Regions from separate parts of the Paraburkholderia sp. BCC1876 genome, predicted to be linked through region 3. Evidence: predicted binding sites of a transcription regulator. Region 3 holds the regulator's gene; each other region holds the start of a gene.
The links. Region 3 encodes LexA, which represses DNA repair genes until DNA is damaged. Its sites were predicted from a motif close to ACTGTATNNNNATACAGT; they were not measured.
Positions count from the first base shown of each region.

Region 1: HWY05_RS31830 (putative DNA modification/repair radical SAM protein) is a predicted target of LexA. The motif match lies at 3,102-3,119, and genes of this name have one in related genera.
Region 2: imuA (translesion DNA synthesis-associated protein ImuA) is a predicted target of LexA. The motif match lies at 3,239-3,256, and genes of this name have one in related genera.
Region 4: recA (recombinase RecA) is a predicted target of LexA. The motif match lies at 2,958-2,975, and genes of this name have one in related genera.

Region 1 covers NZ_CADFGI010000012.1:83,218-88,708, reverse strand. The annotation lists gene ldcA (muramoyltetrapeptide carboxypeptidase) at 205-1,131, opposite strand; gene tadA (tRNA adenosine(34) deaminase TadA) at 1,159-1,719, opposite strand; gene HWY05_RS31840 (DnaJ family domain-containing protein) at 1,794-2,195, opposite strand; gene HWY05_RS31835 (2'-5' RNA ligase family protein) at 2,356-2,958, opposite strand; gene HWY05_RS31830 (putative DNA modification/repair radical SAM protein) at 3,132-4,343, shown strand; gene HWY05_RS31825 (UdgX family uracil-DNA binding protein) at 4,353-5,491, shown strand, end outside.
Region 2 covers NZ_CADFGI010000003.1:208,647-214,137, forward strand. The annotation lists gene HWY05_RS12660 (error-prone DNA polymerase) at 1-1,111, opposite strand, end outside; gene HWY05_RS12665 (DNA polymerase Y family protein) at 1,118-2,587, opposite strand; gene imuA (translesion DNA synthesis-associated protein ImuA) at 2,517-3,224, opposite strand; gene HWY05_RS12675 (hypothetical protein) at 3,371-3,580, shown strand; gene HWY05_RS38285 (hypothetical protein) at 3,654-3,872, shown strand; gene arsN2 (arsenic resistance N-acetyltransferase ArsN2) at 3,869-4,351, opposite strand; partial or broken gene HWY05_RS12685 (MFS transporter) at 4,409-5,491, opposite strand, start outside.
Region 3 covers NZ_CADFGI010000002.1:522,073-527,563, reverse strand. The annotation lists gene cysW (sulfate ABC transporter permease subunit CysW) at 1-82, opposite strand, end outside; gene cysT (sulfate ABC transporter permease subunit CysT) at 79-975, opposite strand; gene HWY05_RS08800 (sulfate ABC transporter substrate-binding protein) at 1,135-2,175, opposite strand; gene lexA (transcriptional repressor LexA) at 2,489-3,139, shown strand; gene HWY05_RS08790 (hypothetical protein) at 3,279-3,635, shown strand; gene HWY05_RS08785 (DUF2939 domain-containing protein) at 3,766-4,440, shown strand; gene HWY05_RS08780 (universal stress protein) at 4,468-4,932, opposite strand; gene nodI (nodulation factor ABC transporter ATP-binding protein NodI) at 5,265-5,491, shown strand, end outside.
Region 4 covers NZ_CADFGI010000003.1:638,494-643,984, reverse strand. The annotation lists gene HWY05_RS14675 (MFS transporter) at 1-255, opposite strand, end outside; gene HWY05_RS14670 (sensor histidine kinase) at 490-2,028, opposite strand; gene HWY05_RS14665 (response regulator transcription factor) at 2,038-2,826, opposite strand; gene recA (recombinase RecA) at 3,056-4,132, shown strand; gene recX (recombination regulator RecX) at 4,140-4,871, shown strand; gene HWY05_RS14650 (DUF2889 domain-containing protein) at 5,061-5,491, shown strand, end outside.

The sequences.
Region 1 (5,491 bases), on a different contig from region 3:
GCGGTAAGGCCTGTTCGGCTTCAGTATCAGTTTAAATAGGCGGCTGGATGGCTGTCTATTGGCGGCTGTTTTTGTCAACAAAATCGCGGGACATTCACGGTCTGGCTGCAGCGCTGGGCGCTTAAAAACCTGACAGTTAGTTGCGTTGCCAACCTAAAAAAAGCGGGCCAAACGCCCGCTTCCCTACTCCACGCGGCCTCACCTTCAGGCCAGCATCGGATACCCCGACAAGTTCAGTTTGAAGCCGTGCGCATCCGCGACGAGGTGGGCGTCCGCCCCCACCGGCAACGTCAGCATGTTGTGGACATGCCCGAATTGCAGCCCGGTGACGACCGGAATGCCGATCACCGAGCGCACTTGCTCGATCATCGCGTGCAGGTCGTAACCGTTGTCGTAGTCGTAGGCTTTGCCGCCGGAGAAGTCGCCCAGCACGAGCGCCTGTTGCTGCGCGAGAATGCCGGACAGATGCAGTTGATAGATCATCCGCTCGACCCGGAACGGCTGCTCGTTCACATCTTCCAGAAACAGGATGCCGCCTTGCACCGGCGGCATGTAAGGCGTGCCGATCAGCGACGTCAACACCGCCAGATTGCCGCCCCACAACATGCCTGAGACGTTGACCGCGTGCGCTTGCGGCGTAGTGCCGGTCACGGTCATGGTCGGCTTCGTCAGCGCCGACCAGAAGTGCTGCATGGTGAATTCGCTGAGTTCTTCGGCGCCGAAATCGCTCGTGATCATCGGGCCACCGAAGGTCTTCACACCGGCGCGCGCCAGCAGCGCAAGCTGGATCGCGGTGAAATCGCTATGTCCCACCAGCGCGACCGGCTGATCGGTCAGCCGCCGTTGCAGCCCTTCGTAGTCGAGACCGTGCAGTATCCGCGCCGCGCCGTAGCCACCACGCACCGCCAGCACAATGTCAGGCAGCGCACGCGCCGGATCGGCGAGCCGGTTCAGATCGGCCGCGCGCTCGCCGTCGGTGCCGGCGAACCGCTGATAGCGACGCTTCGTCACCTCCGCGCCCTCGACGCGATGCCCTTGCGCATGAAAGCGCTGCAACGCGCGATGCACCGCTTCCGGATCATGGGGATAGCCGGACGGCGCGATCAGTTCGATGGTGCGATGGACGGTCATGGGCGAAGTCCGTTCGATGTTGTTGTGTTAGAGCGACTCAGCCGAGCCTGGTGTGCTGCTTGTGCTAGTTGTGCTGGCTTCGGCCTCGGCCCGCGCCGCCGCACGCGCTTCCCGGCTTGCGCGCCGGCGTTCGGCGAAGAACGATTTGAGCGCGTCACCGCATTCGGTTTCGAGCACGCCGCCAGTCACCGACGTGTGATGATTCAATTGCGGATTCCCAAACGCATCGACGACACTGCCGCACGCGCCGGTTTTCGGATCACGCGCGCCGAACACGACGCGGGCAATGCGCGCGTGCATGATCGCGCCCGCGCACATCAGACACGGTTCGAGCGTGACGTAGAGCTCGCAACCCGGCAGGCGGTAGTTCTCGACAGTCTGCGCAGCGGCGCGCAACGCGACCATTTCGGCATGCGCCGACGGATCGTGCGCGCCGATCGGATGATTGAAACCGGTGGCGATGACGTCGTCGCCGCGCACGAGCACGGCGCCGACCGGCACTTCGCCGGCTGCGCGCGCCTGTTCGGCGGCGGCCTGGGCGAGCGCCATGAAGCGGCGATCGCGTTCGGAGATGGGTGGAGTCGACACGGCCAAGGCGTCGTCAAGCTCGGGGACGCTATTGGCCGAAGGTGTGGCCGAGGCACAGCCAGTCAGCGGCCCGCTCACCGCGAACCCGCATCAGCCGCATTGAGATTACCGGCGCGCTCAGACAGGCGCTCGGCAATACGCCGGCAGTATTCCCGTGGCAGCACCAGCGGCCCGCCGCGCAGCGACTCGAGCGCCATGTCGAGCGCCAGCATGCGCGCCTGCAAACGGCAACGGGTGGTGGGGTCGCTCACGGCATTCAGCTCCGCTTGCAGGTCGCGCAACGCGCGCAACTGCTCGACAGCGGGCGGCACGAAACCCGCGTTTTTCAGAATCCGGTTGGCGACGCGCACCTCCTCCGGGACCAGTGCATCGTCCCCGAGCGGCAGCGGCGCACCTGCGCCCGGCAAAGCATCGAACTCGCCACGCGCGGCTGCGGCGGCAATACGCTGTTCGACTAGCGCGTCAAGCAATTTCATCTGCAATCCACTACGTTGCGGCCCGAGCATTCTATCAGGGAGCCGGCGACGGTTTCGGCTCGCGGACCGACGAACCCCCCTGGTTTTCAGATTCCATGTATTTCAGGGGCATAGCGGTGTGGTCGAGACGGCAGCGATCGCGGAGACGCCGCACGCGCCGTCAAACCACGCCGGCCAGACGCCAGCGCGCGAGCACGACATGCCGCGTACGCCCGAGCAAACTGTGCATCAGTGCAAATTCACGCACGTTCCAACTGACGGGTTCGATGGGACGTGTCGCCGCCCAAGGCATGCCGTAGGCGAGCGTGACGTGCGGCGTATAGGGCATCGCCGGAGATACCGTAGCATCCCCCACACGCGCGTTTGGCAGCGCCGCCACGAGTGCATCGTGAAGCGCATGCAAACCGGCCACGCCCTCGCCGCCTCCCAGCACCAAGGGTCCCGGCCGGGGCCGCGTCGCGAAGCTGACCACCGAATCGAACTCGACGGTAAACGGCTCCATGCGAACGGATGCCGCCGCCTGCATCGCCGCGTCGACGTGCGCCTGCGGCAGACCGCCCGCGAAATTGCCGAGGTGCTGCAACGTGACGTGCAAACGACCCGCCGCAAGCGGCTTGCTGCGCACGCGCGCTTCAACGCAAAGCTGTTGCGCGAACTTCGCGATGCCGGTTGCCGTATTGGGATCGGGGAAAACAGCGAAAAACAGGCCGTCTGTCGGCGTGGGCGGCGCCTCGAGCCCAGGCAGCCAGAATTGTTCAGGCATGGTGGTCCTGACCCGGTAAAGCCGGCATGACGGTAAATCTCCGTTGATTGAGTGTGTCTGGATGCGAGCCGCCGATCAAGCCGCTGAGCGCGCACTTGAGACGGCCAAAAACCGCTTGCGCAAGTCAGCGGCTTACGTACAATACTGTACATCCATACAGTATTGGCGGCAACGTGGAATTGCTTAAGAAGCTGGAGATATTGGCCGACGCAGCGAAATACGACGCCTCGTGCGCGAGCAGCGGCGCGCCTAAACGCGGATCTCGTGCGGTAGACGGTCTGGGCGCCAGTACCGGCGCCGGCATTTGTCATAGTTTTACGCCAGACGGGCGCTGCGTCTCGCTGCTGAAAATCCTCCTCACCAACTTCTGTCTGTACGACTGCCAATACTGCGTCAACCGGCGTTCGAGCAATGTACCTCGCGCGCGCTTCATGCCGGAGCAGGTCGTCACCCTTACGCTAGATTTTTATCGGCGCAATTACATCGATGGTCTGTTTCTCAGCTCCGGCATCATCCGGTCGGCGAACTACACCATGGAGCAGCTTGTACGCGTCGCGCAATCGCTGCGTGAGGACCATCAGTTTCGCGGCTATATTCATTTGAAGACGATTCCAGACGCCGATCCGCAGTTGATTGCGCACGCCGGGCGTTACGCCGACCGTTTGAGCGTGAACATCGAGTTACCGACCGACGCTGGCCTCGCGCGCCTTGCGCCGGAAAAGAACGTCCGCACCATCAAGCTTGCCATGGGGACGATCCGTCTCGCGCAGGAAGCGGCCCACAGTGAAACCGGCGCGCCCAGCTTTGCGCCTGCCGGGCAAAGCACGCAGATGATCGTCGGCGCCGATCAGACGAACGACAGCACGATTCTCCAAACCGCCGGCACGCTTTACAGCGCCTACAAGCTGAAGCGGGTGTACTACTCGGCTTTCAGTCCGATTCCGGACAGCCCTTCCGCGTTACCCGCCCAGGCACCGCCGTTGCTGCGCGAACATCGGCTTTATCAGGCCGATTTTCTGTTGCGCGTCTATGGTTTCAGCGTCGAGGAACTGTTCGAAAAACCAGGTAATCTGTCGCTCGACATCGATCCTAAGCTCGCGTGGGCGCTCGCCCATCGCGAACAATTTCCGGTCGATCTAAACCGTGCGCCGCTCCGCATGATCGCGCGCGTGCCGGGCATCGGGCTACGCAACGCAAAACGGCTGGTCGAATTGCGGCGTTCGCGGCGTGTGCGCTATGAAGACCTCGTGCGCCTGCATTGTCCGCTACAGAAGATCAAGCCATTCGTCGTGACGCAGGACTATCGTGCGGCAATGCACGATGCGTCGTCCGCGCAATTGCGCCGGGCTTTGACAGCGCCGCCGGTACAACTGGCGCTGCTTTGATTCAGCATCATGCATACCGTTCTGATCGACGACCACTTCGCCGCCTGGCGCGCAGCGTCCCTCAAAGCGTTGAATCAAGGCCTGACTCCGGAGGCGATCGAATGGCGCGTCAAGCAGACGCCCGAGTCGCCGCAAACTCAGGCGTTGTTCGATTACAGCGAGGTTAGCGACGTCGCGCCGTCGCCCACTCGCGGCGTGCAGGTGTCGAAGGAATTGGCGGCACTTTTGCGAGACGCCGCGCTGTTTCGCGATCCGCAGCGCTGGGCGTTTTTATACAAAGTGCTGTGGCGCTGGCAACAAGACGACCGCACGGTCGCGTCGCCGGCCGACGCGGATGGCGCGCGGCTCAATCGCATGGCAAAAAGCGTGCGTCGCGCGCAGCACGACATGATCGCCTATGTACGGTTTCGCAGGCAGACAGCGGCCGCGGCGCACGCCCCCGAATACATCGCGTGGTACGAACCGGAGCACGACGTGCTCGGCTGGGCCGCCGAACATTTTGCCCAACGAATGGGGCGCTCGACATGGATGATCGCGACGCCGCACGGCGCCGCGTTCTGGGACGGCAGTCAACTTCATCTGGAACAGCGGCGCGCGCTGCCGGGCGAGCAGCACGGCAAAGCGGTGGACGACGCCGAAGCGCTTTGGCTTGCCTACTACCGCAGCACGTTCAATCCGGCGCGGCTGAACGAAGCCGCACTCGAACAGCACATGCCGGTGCGTTTCTGGAAGGGCTTGCCGGAGGGTCAACTGATACCCGCCATGATCAGCGAGGCGAAAAGTGGCGCGCGTCGCGTGGCGCAAGCGGGCGGCGTCGGCGCGCTCAGCGGCAAATCGATTCCGATTGAAGCGGAATTCGCGCAACCGGCTCGGGATCCACCCTCATCGCTCGAGTCTTGCCGGCGTTGCGAACTATGGCGCCACGCGACCCAGGCAGTTGGCAGCTCAGGGCCACGCGACGCCCGAATCGTGCTGATCGGCGAGCAGCCCGGCGATCAGGAAGATCTGGCCGGCCAGCCGTTCGTCGGGCCGGCGGGTCAGCTACTCGAAGTCGCGATCGCGCGCGCGGGTTTGTCGCGCACGCAGCTTTATCTGACTAACGCGGTCAAACATTTCAAGTGGGAACCGCGCGGCAAACGCAGATTGCA
Region 2 (5,491 bases), on a different contig from region 3:
CTGTGATGCCAAGGCAATAGCATACCGCGCTATTGGCGGCTGAGCCTCGACCTTGGCAGAGTATGTGCTGGCTGCGCGCAAAGCGAACGATGTCGTACACGGTCAGAAAGTACGGTTCGTATTCAAGGTCGGCTATGAGCTCAAGCTCGTGCTCAATCTGCGCCTGTACGTTGTGAGGGATGCCAGATGGAAAGCGTCGCTGCGCGCCGATGTAGGTTTCCTGCCGAAGATAGGCTTTTGGGGTGATGCCCACAGGTACCAGTTCGTCCGGATACTCATAGCGCAGCTCGTCGAGCGAAAACGTACAGCGGCTCGCGATGTCGACGGTCGCTGCCAGTGCTTCGACGGGGTAAAGATTCGCCAGGCGGAGTCGCGAACGCAGATGCTGTTCGGCATTCGGCGCGAGGTCGTAGCCACACTCGTGTACAGGCCTGCCGACCCGGATGGCGGTCATTGTGTCCTGCAGTGGCTTGCGCGAGCGCACATGCATGACGACATGACCCAGCGCGACAACGGGAACATCCTGACTGCGCGCGAGGAACTCGACCGAGCCACGGTGAATGTCATCCATGGCGCGCTGGTGAAGCACCAACCCTACCCAAGCGCGGCCAGGAAAGGTATCGTCCAGCCACTCGACCTGTGCAGCAAGGACATCCTCGTTGGCCGGGAAATCCGGCACAAGGATGGCGAGGCAGTCCGGCATCCCGCGAAGGTGTCGATATTCCTTCTCTGGACGCGAGAGGTCCTGTGGTGTCAGGCGATATTCGCCCTTGGTTGCCCGGGTGCGCGCAAGCGTAATCAGCTCGGACAGGTTGCCATACCCCTCGCGGTTTTTGGCGAGCAGGATAATCCCGAATGCAGGCGAGCCGTCGGCATTGACCAATCGGAAAAACGAGCCGACGATAAACGGCAGCTTTGCTTCCTTCGCTGCGACGTGCGCACGCACCACACCAGCTAGCGAACATTCGTCCGTGACCGCGAGCGCCGAATAGCCAAGTTGTGCCGCGCGCTCAGACAGTTCCTCGGCATGCGAAGCGCCATGCAGGAAGCTGAAATTCGAGAGGCAGAAAAGCTCGGCATACGCCGGCAGCAAATTGAAGGTGGTGTCCATGGTGCATCAGCCGAACAGTCCGTGGAGGAACCACCGCTGCTCTTCCTCGGCGTCACGGCTGCTGACACGCTCACGATATATCCAGTAGCAACTCTGGTCTTCCCCCTGCGCCACGAAATAGTCGCGCGTTACCAGCTCACCATCGAACCAGCCAGCTTCGATACGTTCACCGGGTGACACCATCCGCAGTGGAGACCCATAGAAGGGACGATGCTGACGCATCAATAGTCGCACCGGGCTGTCCAGCTGCCAGGTGGGTCGTGGAAGGCCCAGTGGAAGTGCCTCCTGCTTCGACTTGAGCGTCACTGGCACCCAACGGTTGGCGACTTCGGGGCGATGGTCGGCAGTCGGCGCGGGGCGAAGAACGTTATCCTCTCCGAGTCGCGCAACAAGTAACTCAAGAAGGCGTGCGTGGTCTTCCTTTGAACCTCCCGGTTCGGGGAACAGCGTGTCGGAAGCCGGTGCCGCAGACTCCACTTTTGACGCATCGAGCCGCAGCGCGATAACTGGAGCAGACAGCTCAATACGGTGCAGCCGCTCCTTGAGCAGCCTGACAAGATGTTCCTCTTTCCAGGTTGGCTCACCCAGCGCAATGTCGATAGTTGTCGGCTCGATAGCGTCGCGTCCGCGTTCATGTTCGAGTAGCAGCTGGATGGCCGTAACCGCTAATTGCTTGGCGCAAAGCCAGCCACACAATTGCACGATGAGTCGATGGGCGCCGAAGACTGCGCCGTCGGCATCTTCAAGCCGGTCCGGCATTTCAATACGTGCGGAGAAAGTCGGCGGCAGTTCTAGCCAATCAAAGAGTTCGGGCGCGGTGCCAAATGCACGGTCGAGCGAGTCAAGCAGATGTTCACCACATCGTCGCTGCAGGCCGGCGCGTGGCAAGCGTCTGATGTCAGCAATGGTCTCGCAGCCAAGTCCGGAGAACCAGTCTCCGAACGGACGAACTTCCGGAACGGCCAGCATCGGTAATGCGGCCAGTCGTTGCTCAAGCGACGCGAGCTTGAGCACACGGCGGTTTCCGAACTTCGCGAGTAGCCATCCTCCTTGACCGGTGGGTGCGGCACTGATGCGTGCAGTAAGCCCAAGCGTCCCGAGAACAGCCTTCGCTTCCCGACACAATGCGAGCAACCCGCCAAAGAGACGCAGACTCGCACCCACGTCCACCACGACGGTCGCTTCGTCAAGCAAGGCGACTTCAGGCGAGAGGCGCATCAGGGCAACACCCACCTCGCGCTGTGCCGCCGCTTCCTTGCCGGCGTCGCGTTCATGCATTTCCGTTTCCGGCGACAGTGTCAGCACTCCGCCGCGCTTCATCCCAAGGCGCACGCCAGCTGCACGAGCTGTGCTGTCTGTAATGACCACTTTGTCTTTCTCCAGTACAGCACTTCCGTGCGCCGCCTCAGATGACCACTTCGGTCGGAACACCTCGAGCGGCAACTTCGGCAAGTGGACGGCGAGAAAGACGCGCATGTCGGGAAAGCAATACAGGAGTAGGTTGAAGGGGAATCGACAGAGGCTCTGCGCGCGCTGGCCCTCGTCGTTTCACAATGTCGACGGTCAAACCGTCGGCTGATGGTCTCAAAGCAAGCCGCAACAGCGCGGGCGATGAATCCTGTGCCGCTGCCAGAGGCCTGACCATCACGAAGAGCGTTTCGGATGACTGCGCAGCCAGATGCAGGCGCCGCAGCGATGAGGCCTGCGCGTATTGCGCCCAGAAGATGAGCGCACCGCAACTGCCTGCCCGCAGAATCTGCTCAGCCGACCAAAGCGCATCTGCGGTCTTTTGCGCTCTTATCCGCAACACCTGGTCAATGGGAAGTCCGATGTAGCTGAGTCCGAGCCCATCCGGGGTATGCGGCGGCTGCACGAACGCAACCGGCCGACTGCCCGAACCACTGAGCGCCGGGCGCAAGAGTCGCAGTTCACCGACCCCGGCTTGCTGGACCATCAGGTCGACAAGGGCTCCGACCGGCCAGCCCCCGCCGGGAAGCTCGGCCGACAATGCGGGATACCCAGTCTCAACCACCCGGCCACGGCCACGCGCGAGCTGCGACGCACGCCACAAGGACGGATGTATCTCTTCGGCAGTGACAGTGGCGCTAGACATGTGGCATCGAAAAACCTGTATATTTATACAGTATCCTACACGCAAATTCGTAGGTGTGAACTGTCACTTTTTTCGAGGGAACGGGGTCGTGCGACGTCTATCGCTCGGCGTCATGACCTGCTGCCATGTTCAGAGGGAGGTCCATCATGAGAGCAGACGAATGGGTTCGGGAGGCCGAGCGCGAATCGAAACTTGTCGACGCCCTGTACAAGGCGCGTCACCTTATTTCAATGCACAACGGCATGACCGTCCGATGCGACGGCGAAGAGTGGGCGCTTGATTTCGTTCAGGAGTTGCGGATGATTGACGCTACCTTGAGGATGGCCGGTATCGACACCGCGCGAGTCAAACAGTAGACGCTTGTCGTGCCGCTCGAACTGAGGCCATCATTGATAAGAATCGGTACGGAAGACCTTCAGAGGTCAACAGATGCAAACTGAGAAATATCGCGGGTATACGCTGTGGGGCCATGCCATCCTGCAGCAGGAAGACATTCTGCAACGGGAACGGTTCGCAGGAAGCGGCACAGTCATGCGAGACAGTAAAGTCGCAGACGCGTCTGGAGTACTTGGCGCATTCGATTCTGATGAAGAGGCAGAATCGGCCGGCCTTTCATGGTGTCGTGCGTGGGTCGACAGCCACGGCTAGCGCTTCGCCGTCTCGCCCACGGCGAGGGTACTAGGTGCGAGTGGATACAGCCTCTTTCTCATGCAGACTGCAGTACTTGGACAAAGCTGCGCGAACTGAGTGCTGGTCCGAATTCCCGTTGGCGCACTCGGGCGGGCGTCGAGTGCATAGCCAGCCCGCCGAAAGAATTCAGTCGCCGTCGTCGTGAGCAGCCATAACTCCGACAAGCCCGAGGTGAGCGCCACGTATTCCGCATGTGTGAGCAGCTTGCTTCCCAAGCCGGCGCTGCGCTTAGGCTTTGCAACCGCCAGTGACCGCAGCAGCGCCTCAGTTCCAAACCGCTCGAGGCCAACGGTGCCAACTACTGACCCGTGGGCATCTTCTGCGACGGCAAAATCGCGCAACAGGTCGGGTGTTACATCGGAAGCCGGCAACTCGTTCTCTGCAAGCAATGCCGCAATGGCATCAAGGTCTTCGCTTCGCGCGGCACGTATCTTCATGGTCGAATTATCTGTTATGACTTGGACGCGACATCGGGCGGTTCTCGTTAACGCGTGACGGCTGACCCGAACTGCCACAAAGAACGCGATTGCTGACAGTATCGAGACAAGAAACACGGTCCACTCAACAGCTACGTAGCCGCGAGCGAAGCTCCAGATACTGGCCGCGGCAATCGGCGCAATTCCCTTGGCGACGTTCGACGGGAACGAAAGCATGCCGCTAACTGCGCCGTAGCCTTCGGTCCACATCAGGTCCTGAACGATGGTGCCGCGGAGAATTGTCATCATGCCATTCGCAGCGCCATAGCAGAGCGCGAATAGCCATAGCAATGCTGGCGAGTGACCAGCACTTATCAGGATAACGGTTGAGAGCGGGAACAGTGTCACGATGATGATGCCCACAGTACTAACATGCACGGTTCGACCGAAGGTGAACCAAATAGCCCGTGCAGCAACCTGAGCCGGACCGATGAGCGCCATGGTCGTTACCAGCACGGCGTTCGACACACCGCGCTCGACCATCAGCGGTACCAGATGAAATGTGAGCGCCGCAAACGTGGCGTAGTAGGCGGTGAAGCAGACGGCGAGCGCCCAGAAAATCGGCGAACGAAGCGCGCGACGGGTAGCCGCGTCATTCGCCACCTTAACCTCGGCATTGTTAGGCCGCGACTTAACGTCAGACTTCGACGAACGGATTGCCAGCACATGGATAGGTAGACAGACGACGAGGTTCAATGCAGCCAGAACAATAAGCGACGTGCGCCAACCCACTGAGCCAACCAGTAATTGGGTTAACGGGATAAAGACTGTGCTCGCGAATCCGGCTACCAGAGTAATAAGTGTGATTTTGTTTCGGAAGCTTCGCGGATACCGGTGCGTTATAACGGCGAAGACAGGGTCGTAGAAGGTGGCAGCCATCGAAATCCCGAGGCCTATCCATACAACGAAGAGGACCGTCAGCGAATGGGCGCCCGCCCAGAGCAGCAGCATGACTGCGGCGATGACCGAACCGATGGCCATGATGCGTCGCCCCAGTCCATGGTCAATCCAGCGCCCGATGGGGTAAGCCGCGAACCCTGAAACCAGTAACCCGACTGAGAGCGCGGCATTGGTGGCAGTCCTGCTCCATCCCATTGTCTG
Region 3 (5,491 bases):
GGGGCGCGCGCGGTGCAACGGCGGCGGCGCTTGAGGTCGCGGCCTTCACACCGTTCACATCACTCACAGACTGACGGCTCATTGCGCACCTCCGCCAATCGCCGCGACGCTCACCGCAGCCGGCGCCGGACCCGCGCCACCGCGACCCGTGCGGCGTTGCAAATACCATTGCAAGGTATTGATGAACAGCAGCATCAGGAACGACACAACCAGCATCACCACCGCGATCGCGGTCGCGCCCGCGTAGTCGTACTGTTCGAGCTTGGTGATGATCAGCAGCGAGGTGATTTCCGACTTCATCGGCACGTTGCCGGCGATGAAAATCACCGAGCCGTATTCGCCCAGCGCCCGCGCGAACGCCAGCGCGAAACCGGTCAGCAACGCGGGAAACACGGCGGGCAGCACGACGCGGCGAAACGTCAGCCAGCGCGACGCGCCGAGGCACGCGGCGGCTTCTTCCTGTTCGCGTTCGAACTCTTCGAGCACCGGCTGCACCGTGCGCACCACGAACGGCAAACCGATGAAGGTCAGCGCGACCAGTACGCCGGCCGGCGTGAACGCGATCTTCAGGCCGAGCGGTTCGAGAAACTGGCCGATCCAGCCGTTGCCCGCGTACACCGCCGCGAGCGAAATGCCGGCCACCGAGGTCGGCAGCGCGAACGGCAGATCGACCACGGCGTCGACGATGCGTTTGAACGGGAACGTGTAACGCACCAGCACCCACGCGACCAGAAAGCCGAACACCGCGTTGATCAGCGCGCCGCCGAGCGCGGAGAAGAACGTCAGGCGATACGACGCGAGCACACGCGGCGAACTCACCGCGCGTACGAACTGAGCCCAGTCGAGCGTGGCGGTCTTGAGAAAGGTCGCCGCCAGCGGAATCAGCACCACGAGGCTCAGATAAGCCACGGTGATGCCGAGGGTCAAGCCAAAACCGGGCAACGCGCTCGGTTTTCGGAAGGTCAACGTCGTCATGCTGGTTACTCGTTCAGGTTGATGCCGGTGTTGCGAGGACCGAATTCCGGCCGCCGGGCCCTGGCGGCCAAAAGCGCGCCCATGGGGCGCGCTCGGGGGTCATGCGGTGCCGCTGGCCGGTCGATATCGTTGCGTCCACATCGACCGGACAAGCCGGCCTTACTGCGGCGAGTAGATCGAATCGAACACGCCGCCGTCGGCAAAGTGCGTCTTCTGCGCGTTGGTCCAGCCGCCGAACGAATCGTCCACCGTGTACAGCTTCAGCTTCGGAAACTTGGCGGTCAGCTCGGCCGGTACCTTGTTCGAACGCGGACGATAGAAGTTGCGCGCGGCGATCTCCTGGCCTTCTTCGCTGTACAGGAAGTTCAGATACGCTTCGGCCACCTTGCGCGTGCCGTGCCGGTCGACGACCTTGTCCACCACGGCGACCGGCGGCTCGGCCAGAATGCTGACCGACGGCACGACGATTTCAAACTTGTCCGGACCGAATTCCTTCAGCGACAGGAACGCTTCGTTTTCCCACGCGATCAGCACGTCGCCGATACCGCGTTGCACGAAGCTGGTGGTCGCGCCGCGCGCCCCCGAATCCAGCACGCCGGCATTCTTATAGAGCTTGCCGACGAACTCCTTCGCTTTCTGGTCGTTGCCGCCCGGCTGATGTTCGGCATACGCCCACGCCGCGAGGTAGTTCCAGCGCGCGCCGCCCGAGGTCTTCGGATTCGGCGTCACGATCGACACGCCCGGCTTGATCAGATCGTCCCAATCCTTGATGTGCTTCGGGTTGCCCTTGCGCACCAGAAACACGATCGTCGACGTGTACGGCGACGCGTTGTCCGGCAAGCGTTTCTGCCAGCCCTTGTCGAGCAGACCCTTGCTGGCCAGCGCGTCGATGTCGTAGGCCAGCGCCAGCGTCACCACGTCTGCCTGCAGACCGTCGAGCACCGAGCGCGCTTGTGCGCCGGAGCCGCCGTGCGACTGCTTGAAGGTGATCGTCTCGCCGGTCTTCGCCTTCCATTCCTTGCCGAACGCCTGATTGATGTCCTGATACAACTCGCGAGTCGGATCGTAGGAGACGTTCAGCAGCGTCGTGTCGGCGGCGTGCGCCTGCGCCATCACGCCGAGCGCCCCGGCCGCGCCCAATGCGAGCGCCGCGATGATTTTTCTGGTCTTGCCTGCCAGCCCCGTACCTTGGTGGTTCATGTCAACTTTCTCCGCGTTGTGGTCCGCTAAAACAGCGTGTGGTGTTGTTCTACGTCGCGGTCACGTGCACATGAGCGCCAACTCGGAGGCCAGTCTATCGAAGCGCTTTCATCATTAAAAATAATGTTTCTTCATTCTTTAATACTCAAAAGTGGTAATGACAGCTGGGTAAGGCGTTGCGGCACGAAAGTGGGTGTTAGAACGCCCTTTTGCGGCGCTGTAGCGGCACCCGAAGCGACGAACTTAAAGTAAAGCTTGAATTGCGTGGAATACTGTATAAAAATACAGGCACCTGTTCATACATACAGTGACCATGACCAAACTCACCGCACGACAGCAGCAGGTTTTCGATCTGATCCGCCGGGCTATCGAACGCACCGGTTTTCCGCCCACCCGCGCGGAGATCGCCGCGGAGCTGGGCTTCAGCTCCGCGAACTCCGCAGAAGAGCATCTGCGCGCGCTCGCTCGCAAAGGCGTGATCGAACTCGCGGCCGGCGCATCGCGCGGCATTCGCCTGCTGGGTGGGTCGGAAGACTCGCCGTACCAGTTCACGCTGCCGCACGCGAGCATCATGCAACTGTCCTTGCCGCTGATCGGCCGGGTGGCGGCGGGTAGCCCGATCCTCGCGCAGGAACATATCGCGCAGCACTATGCGTGCGATCCGGCGCTGTTCTCGAGCAAGCCCGACTACCTGCTGAAGGTGCGCGGGTTGTCCATGCGCGACGCGGGCATCTTCGACGGCGACCTGCTCGCCGTGCAGAAGAAGAGCGAGGCCAAAGACGGCCAGATCATCATCGCGCGGCTCGGCGACGACGTGACGGTCAAGCGCTTGAAGCGCCGGCCGAACGGCATCGAACTGATTGCCGAGAATCCCGATTACGAAAACATCTTCGTTGAAACCGGCAGCGCGGAATTCGCGCTGGAAGGGATCGCCGTCGGTCTGATTCGCCCGGGCGAGTTTTAAGCGGTTTGCTCGTGCTGGGGCGTTTGCCGGTTCGTTGGCTTGTTCAGACAACGCCGCCCTGACGCCGCCCCGAGCCACATTCACCCCGCATCAACGTCGTACTCACGCTGCATCATCTTTGCATCGCCTGGAGAGACTCATGGAACGCCTTGCCCGCTTGCTGCCTTTTCGCCAGTTCGGTCGTCTGCGTCATCTGCGCAAGCTGGTGCCCTGCTCGTTGATCGAGGCATCCACGGCGAGCACACCCTCGCTGTTCGATTCGCTCGACGAGGCGTCGAATTTGCAGGCGGCGCTGCCGTCTTCGTTGCCGGCGTTTGCGCGCGTGTCGTTGAACTCGGGCCTGAATACGGCGGAGCCGGCGCGGCGCGCGCCGGTGCGGGTTTATCACGGGCCGTCGCGGCTTATCATGGTCGGCACGGTCGACGCCGTCTGCCGCATGATCGACCGTTGCATCGCCGAAGAAGCGAATGTGCACGGCGCGGTGTTCGAAGGCTGAGTGGTTCGGTTCTAAGCGATCGGGTTCTGTTCTGAACCGGTTGTTCACTCGCATTACCGGAATCAATCAGGGATCGTTTTGGCGTGGCCGCGGTCCACGTTAGATCACACCTGATAGAGAGTCTCACTCGATGGCTGTTTCGACCCGCACGAAGAGCAGCGCCACCCGGCCGCTGATCGTTACGCTAATGGTGATCGTGGTGATTGCCGCGCTAGGTTTCGCGTATGCGTCGCCGTATCTCGCGCTGAACAATCTTAAACGCGCAGCAGATGCGCGCGACGCGCAAACCGTCAATCAATACGTCGATTTCCCCGCGTTGCGCGAGAGCCTGAAACAGCAGGTGACCGGCCTGCTGACGCGCCGGCTCGACGCGCACAGCAACGGCAATCCGCTCGCCGCCATTGGCGCGATGATCGGCGTGGCACTGATGGGTCCGCTCGTGGACGCTTATGCAACGCCGGATGGCGTGGCCGCGTTGCTGAACGGCATGCCGCCGCGCGGCAACCCTGGCGAGCGGCCACCGGTGCCACCCGCGGCGAATAATCCGTCCGCGGCTGAGACGCCTGAGCCGACACCGGCACCGCCGGCAGCACCCGCAGCACCCGCAGCGCCAACCCAGCCCGATGCGGCGGCCAACAACGCGAACACGGCCGCGACGCCGCCGCAAACTACAGCGGGCTACCGTGGCCTCAACGAATTCGTCGTCACGTACCAGCATGGCGCGGGCGACGCGCGTTACTCGGCGATCTTCGCGCGCGAGGGGTTGTTCACGTGGAAGCTGGCCGCGGTGGATCTAAACCCGTGACGCGCTGAGCTCGCCCCGCTCAACCCATCAAGCTGCCGCTTGCTGCTGCTCCTGCGCGGAAGAGCACGCCACCAGAATGCTGCACGAAATGCGGTCGAGCAGCGGCGTATTGCCGGCGCCCATCCACCATCGCGACAAACCGGTGCGGCAACGGTGGCCAACCACCACGAGATCGACATTCAACTCGTTAGCGAGATTGGCGATCTCGTCGATCGGATGACCGAAGGCGAAATGCCCTTGCGCGGTGACGCCGCGCTCGGTGAGCCAGTCCACGCCTTCCTGCAGAATGTCGCGGGCGGATTTTTCGAAGCTGCCACACGCCACGTCGGTGAGAAGGCCCGCGCTTTGCGCAATGCTGGAGCGCATATCCACAACGGATAACAAATGCGTTTCCGCTTTCAGATCCAACGCGAGATCGGCGCCGCAACGTAGCGCTTTACGACCTTCGCGCGAGCCGTCGTAGCACAGCAGGATTTTTTGGTAGCTCGCCATGATTTTCTCCCTTCGCGCGGAAAGCGCGCTTTGAATCAATCATGGTGCGCCGCAATTCAGCTTGCAAGGGATGGAAAACGCTAACTGCGCCCTAAACCGGTGCGCACGGCGACGGCGCGGCAATGACACGGCTATGGCAACGCAATGGCACGGCGCCGGGACCCCATGCCGCAGTGCAAGAAAGCCCTTCTGGACGCCCGGGTGCCAGGCATCGTCGGCCAATCGATGTCCTAGAATAGGCAGCCTGCCCGGTCATTACGGTCATTACGGTCATTACGGTCATTGCGCTCATTCGCATCAGTCGCGCCCTTTCCCGGAGCCACGTTCGATCCATGTCTGAAGCCGCCATTGAATTCCATCAGGTCAAAAAGCGCTACGGCGACAAGACGGTCGTCGACGGGTTGTCGTTTCATGTGAACGCCGGCGAATGCTTCGGCCTGCTCGGCCCGAATGGCGCGGGCAAGACCACCACGTTGCGCATGCTGCTCGGCATTGCCGCGCCGGATGCCGGCGCGATCCGTCTGTGCGGCGAGCCGATTCCGGGCCGCGCGCGCGTGGC
Region 4 (5,491 bases), on a different contig from region 3:
GTCGCCGAGGCGCCCGAACACGATCGCGCCGAACGGCCGCACCGCGAAACCCGCGGCGAAACCGAGCAGCGTGAACACGAAGGCGGCGGTCGGATTGACGCCGGAGAAGAAGCTCTTGCTGATAAAGGCCGCGAGCGAGCCGGCCAGGAAGAAGTCATACCACTCGAACACCGTGCCCAGCGACGATGCGAAGATCACCCGCTTCTCATCGCGCGTCATCGGCACGTGCGAGATTTGCCCGCCAACGGTAGCCATATATCGTCTCCAATCTCAATATTGATATGTACGTGGCGCGTCCATCCATCACATCGCCCGTGCTGGGATTATTGGAGTGGAAACTTACGGCGTACTGACGTGGCGGGGGGAGATTGCGATTCTCCATGTGACGCGAAATTTCCGCCAAGATCGCTAAATTTGCTGAAGTTGTCGGTCAACGTCGTTCAATCGTGTCTCAATATTCAATTGAGGTTTTTGCTTGCCCGGGCACCGTTAGGGTAAGTCCCGCCCCCGCTCATGCACCGCCAAACTGACACGAACGAGGGTGCCGACCAGTCGCGGCGAGGTCTGATAGACGTTGTCGTCGATAGTCAGCTCGCCGCCATGCATGGTCGCGATCTCGCGGACGATTGCCAGTCCGAGCCCGCTGCCGTCGGCTTCGCGGCCCAGAATCCGGTAGAAGCGCTCGACCACCCGCGAACGCTCGGCGACCGGAATGCCAAGCCCGGTGTCCTCGACTTCCAGATGCACGCGGCGCGCGGCCATGTCGTGCCTCACTCGGACCGTGATGCGGCCGCCCGGCGGCGTATAGCGGATCGCGTTGTCGATCAGGTTCGACAGCATTTCGCGCAGCATGACCGGGTTGCCGTCCACGTCGACGGGTTCGTCGGGCGCTTCGTAGCCGAGGTCCATCTGCTTGGCGAGCGCGGCCTGCACCCAGTCGCGCACCGCACTGCGTGCAACTTCAGTCACTTCGACCGGCGTGAAAATCTGTCCCGACAGGCGGTTTTCCGCGCGCGCCAGCGCCAGCAACTGCGTGACGAGCCGCGCCGCCTGCTCCGAGCTGGTCGCGATCTGTTCGAGCGAGCGGTGTACTTCCGCCGACGCATCCTGGCGCAACGCCAGTTCGGCCTGAGTGCGCAGTCCGGCGAGCGGCGTTTTCATCTGATGCGCGGCGTCGGCGATAAAGCGCTTCTGCAGCTCCATGTTCTGTTGGAGACGCGTCAGCAGGTCGTTGAACGAGGTCACCAGCGGCTCGATTTCCGGCGGCGCGCGGCGTGCTTCGAGCGGCGACAGATCGTCCGGCCGGCGCGCCCGGATATGCGCCTGCAGCGCGTGCAGCGGCGCGAGGCCGCGCGACAGACCGAACCACACCAGCAGGATCGCCAGCGGCAGGATCACGAACTGCGGCAGGATCACGCCTTTGATGATGTCGTTGGCGAGCTGGCTACGTTTGTCGAGCGTTTCGGCGACCTGCACCAGCACCGGCTGCGCGCCGGGCGTCTGCGGGAATTCGACGGTCGTATAGGCGACGCGGATGTCGTTGCCGCGCAGCATGTCGTCGCGGAACTCGACGAGGCCCGGTTGCGGCCGGTCTTCTTCATGCGGCAGCGGCATGTCGCGCTCGCCGCCCACCAGTTCGCCGCGCGTGCCGAGCACCTGATAGAACACGCGGTCCACGTTGTCGGTACGTAGAAAATCGCGCATGGCGTCGGGCAACGTCAGCTCTGCCACCCCGTTCACCGGATGGATCTGGCGGGCCAGTACATAGGCGTCGGTTTCGAGCGCGCGGTCGAACGGGCCGTTCGCGATCGACTTGGCAACCAGATAGGTGACCGCGAGGCTCATCGGCCAGAGCAGCAGGAGCGGCGCGAGCATCCAGTCGAGAATTTCGCCGAATAACGAGCGCGGGCGCGCTTCGGCGGCGGCTTCGGTTTCGTCGGGCGGGGCGAACGGGTTCGCGTAGCGGGCGTCGCGCGCCTCGTCGAGATCCGCCGCTTGCGCCGCGGCACGGTCTTCGCGCGCGGACATGGGCGCTCTCTATTTGAAGTGGTGACTTGCCGGCATCGCGCCGGACGGCGGCGCAGCGGGCGGTTCGGGGTCGGCGGGGGTGTGCGTTCGCGCTTGCGCGGGTGAGGCTGGCGGGTTCGCGTCGACGGGCGAAGCGGCTTTCTCCAGGCAATAGCCCAATCCCCGCACGGTAATGATGCGCACGCCGCTCGGCTCGATCTTCTTGCGCAGCCGGTGTACGTAGACCTCGATCGCGTTGTTGCTGACTTCCTCGCCCCATTCACACAGATGATCGACCAGTTGCTCCTTCGAGACCAGCCGGCCGATCCGCTGCAGCAGCACTTCGAGCAAGCCGAGTTCGCGCGCCGACAGGTCGAGCACCTGGTCGTTGACATGGGCGATCCTGCCCACCTGATCGAACGACAGCGAACCATGCTTCACCACGGTCGGGCCGCCGCCCGCGCCGCGCCGGGTCAGCGCCCGCACGCGCGCTTCGAGTTCGGTCAGCACGAAGGGCTTGGCCATGTAGTCGTCGGCGCCGAGATCGAGGCCCTTGACGCGTTCGTCCACGCTGTCCGCGGCGGTCAGGATCAGCACCGGCAGGTTGGAATTGCGCGCGCGCAGGCGGCGCAGCACCTCGAGTCCGGACATGCGCGGCAGGCCCAGATCGAGAATCAGCAGGTCGAAAGTTTGTACCGAAAGCGCGGTGTCGGCGTCGACACCGTTCTTCACTAGATCAACGGCATAGGCCGATTGGCGGAGTGATCGAACCAGACCGTCCGCGAGTATGCTGTCGTCTTCGGCAATCAGAATTCGCATGATGCGCCAGCCACCTTGCCGGCACCGTGAGGTGTGCCCCGGCGCGCAGCGGTCTCCGAAAATTATTGTGGGTAGTTGGGCAGTGCGACGGTAAAAATGCGTGTTCGCATGAGAATCGCCTTGCCAAAACTACTGTTTTTTTATACAGTGTCTGAGTTTCGTGTGTCGCCATCACAAAGTGGACTGCACACCTGCCTCAGACGCCGTTCATCATAGCAAAGGACGATTCATGGAAGAAAGCAAGAAAGGCTCGGCTGGACTGACTGCTGAAAAGAGCAAGGCACTCGCTGCCGCACTCGCGCAGATCGAAAAGCAGTTCGGCAAAGGGTCGGTCATGCGGCTCGGCGCAGGTGAGGCAATCGAAGACATCCAGGTGGTTTCAACCGGATCGCTCGGTCTCGACATCGCCTTGGGCGTCGGCGGTTTGCCGCGCGGCCGTGTGGTCGAAATTTATGGTCCGGAATCGTCCGGTAAAACCACGCTGACGCTGCAAGTCATTGCCGAAATGCAGAAGATCGGCGGCACGGCGGCGTTTATCGACGCGGAACACGCGCTGGACATCCAGTACGCAAGCAAGCTTGGCGTGGACGTGAGCGAACTCCTGGTGTCGCAGCCAGACACCGGCGAACAGGCGCTCGAAATCGCCGACGCACTGGTGCGCTCGGGCTCGATCGACATGATCGTGATCGACTCGGTCGCGGCACTCGTGCCGAAGGCTGAAATCGAAGGCGAAATGGGCGACTCGCTGCCGGGTCTGCAAGCGCGTCTGATGTCGCAAGCGCTGCGCAAGCTCACCGGCACGATCAAGCGTACGAACTGCCTGGTGATCTTCATCAACCAGATCCGTATGAAGATCGGTGTGATGTTCGGCAATCCGGAAACCACCACGGGTGGTAACGCGCTGAAGTTCTACGCGTCGGTGCGTCTGGACATTCGCCGTATCGGTTCGATCAAGAAGAACGACGAAGTGATCGGCAATGAAACGCGCGTGAAGGTCGTCAAGAACAAGGTCGCACCGCCGTTCCGCGAAGCGATTTTCGACATCCTGTATGGCGAAGGTATTTCGCGTCAGGGTGAAGTCATCGATCTGGGCGTCGCAGCCAAGATCGTCGACAAGGCTGGCGCCTGGTACAGCTATAACGGCGAACGTATCGGTCAGGGTAAGGACAACGCGCGTGAATTCCTGCGCGAAAATCCGGAAATCGCCCGTGACATCGAAAACCGTATCCGTGAATCGCTGGGCGTGAATGCCATGGCCGACGCGGTGACGGGTGCCGGTGCTGAAGTCGCTGGCGAAGAAGAGTAACCATCACGTGATACGCAAGGGCCGGCCGTTGTCTCATGCTGCACGCAGTGCGGACGGCCCGCGTGATGATCAGGACGATTCGTCGGAGCGGTTCGATCCGTTCGAATCGTTCGACGCGCATGATCGCGCCGAGGGCCATGACTCGCGGCGTGTATCGTCTAAATCTTCCCCGCCTTCCGGTTCGGATCCCTTCGAAACCGCTGAGGTTGCCGAATTCACCGAGGCGACCTACAGCCGCTCGCGTCGCCAGCCAGGCGAAGCGAAGCCGGAGCAGGACGAAACCAAGAACTCCAAACGCCCAGCCCGTTCGCTAAAAGGACGCGCGCTCGGCTATCTCTCTCGCCGCGAATACAGCCGTACCGAACTTGCGCGCAAGCTCAAACCGTTCGTCGAAGAAACCGATTCGCTCGACACGCTGCTCGATCAGTTGGAAGCCGAAAACTGGCTGTCCAATTCGCGTTTCGCCGAAAGCCTGATTCACCGCCGTTCGTCGCGTCTTGGCGCCAGTCGGATCCTCGGTGAATTGAAGCAGCACGCAGTCGACCCGACGCTCGTCGAAGACGCCAAGGCGCAATTGCGTGAGACCGAGTTCGCGCGCGCCCAGGCTGTTTGGCAGAAAAAATTCGGCCAGCTTCCCGAAACGCCCGCCGAGCGGGCCAAGCAGCAGCGCTTTCTGGCGTCGCGCGGTTTTTCGGGTGCAACCATCGGCAAAATCCTCAGAGGCATCGACGAGGAGTAGGGTAGCAACCCGCCGCTGTCGCCCGCCAACGGCTCGCCGAATCACGCCAAATCACGCCGCAAGAAGCCTCTTCGAGATAGCGCTCAACCCGCTCAGCCGCACGCCGGGCGGGCCTGCGCATTCCGGCCTGTACCAAATACCCAGTATGCTAAAATTCATGGGTTTTCCAATCCGGCCTTTCCTTCCCGCATGCCGCTCTCCCCGCCAGTGTCCCGTCAGTTGCGGCATCGTCGCGCAATCAGAGCGGAAGCCTATGAGCGCGCCGATGGCCTGTGGGATGTGGAAGCGTGCTTGACCGACGAAAAACCGCGCGACGTGGTGCTTGCGTCGGGCGTCCGGCCCAATGGTCAGCCGATCCATGAACTCTGGCTTCGCATCACCATCGATCGCAAGCTCAATGTCGTCGACGCCGAGGCGTCGTCCGACTGGGTGCCCTATCCAGGGTTGTGCCAGGTCAGCAATCCCGCCTACCGTGCCCTCATCGGGCTCAATCTGCGTCAAAACTTCCGCCGTGAGGCTGCCCGTTTGCTCGGCGGCACGGAGGGTTGCACCCATCTCACCGAGTTGTGCGCAATCCTGCCGACCGCCGCGATTCAGGCATTCGCGGGCGAGGTGTGGAG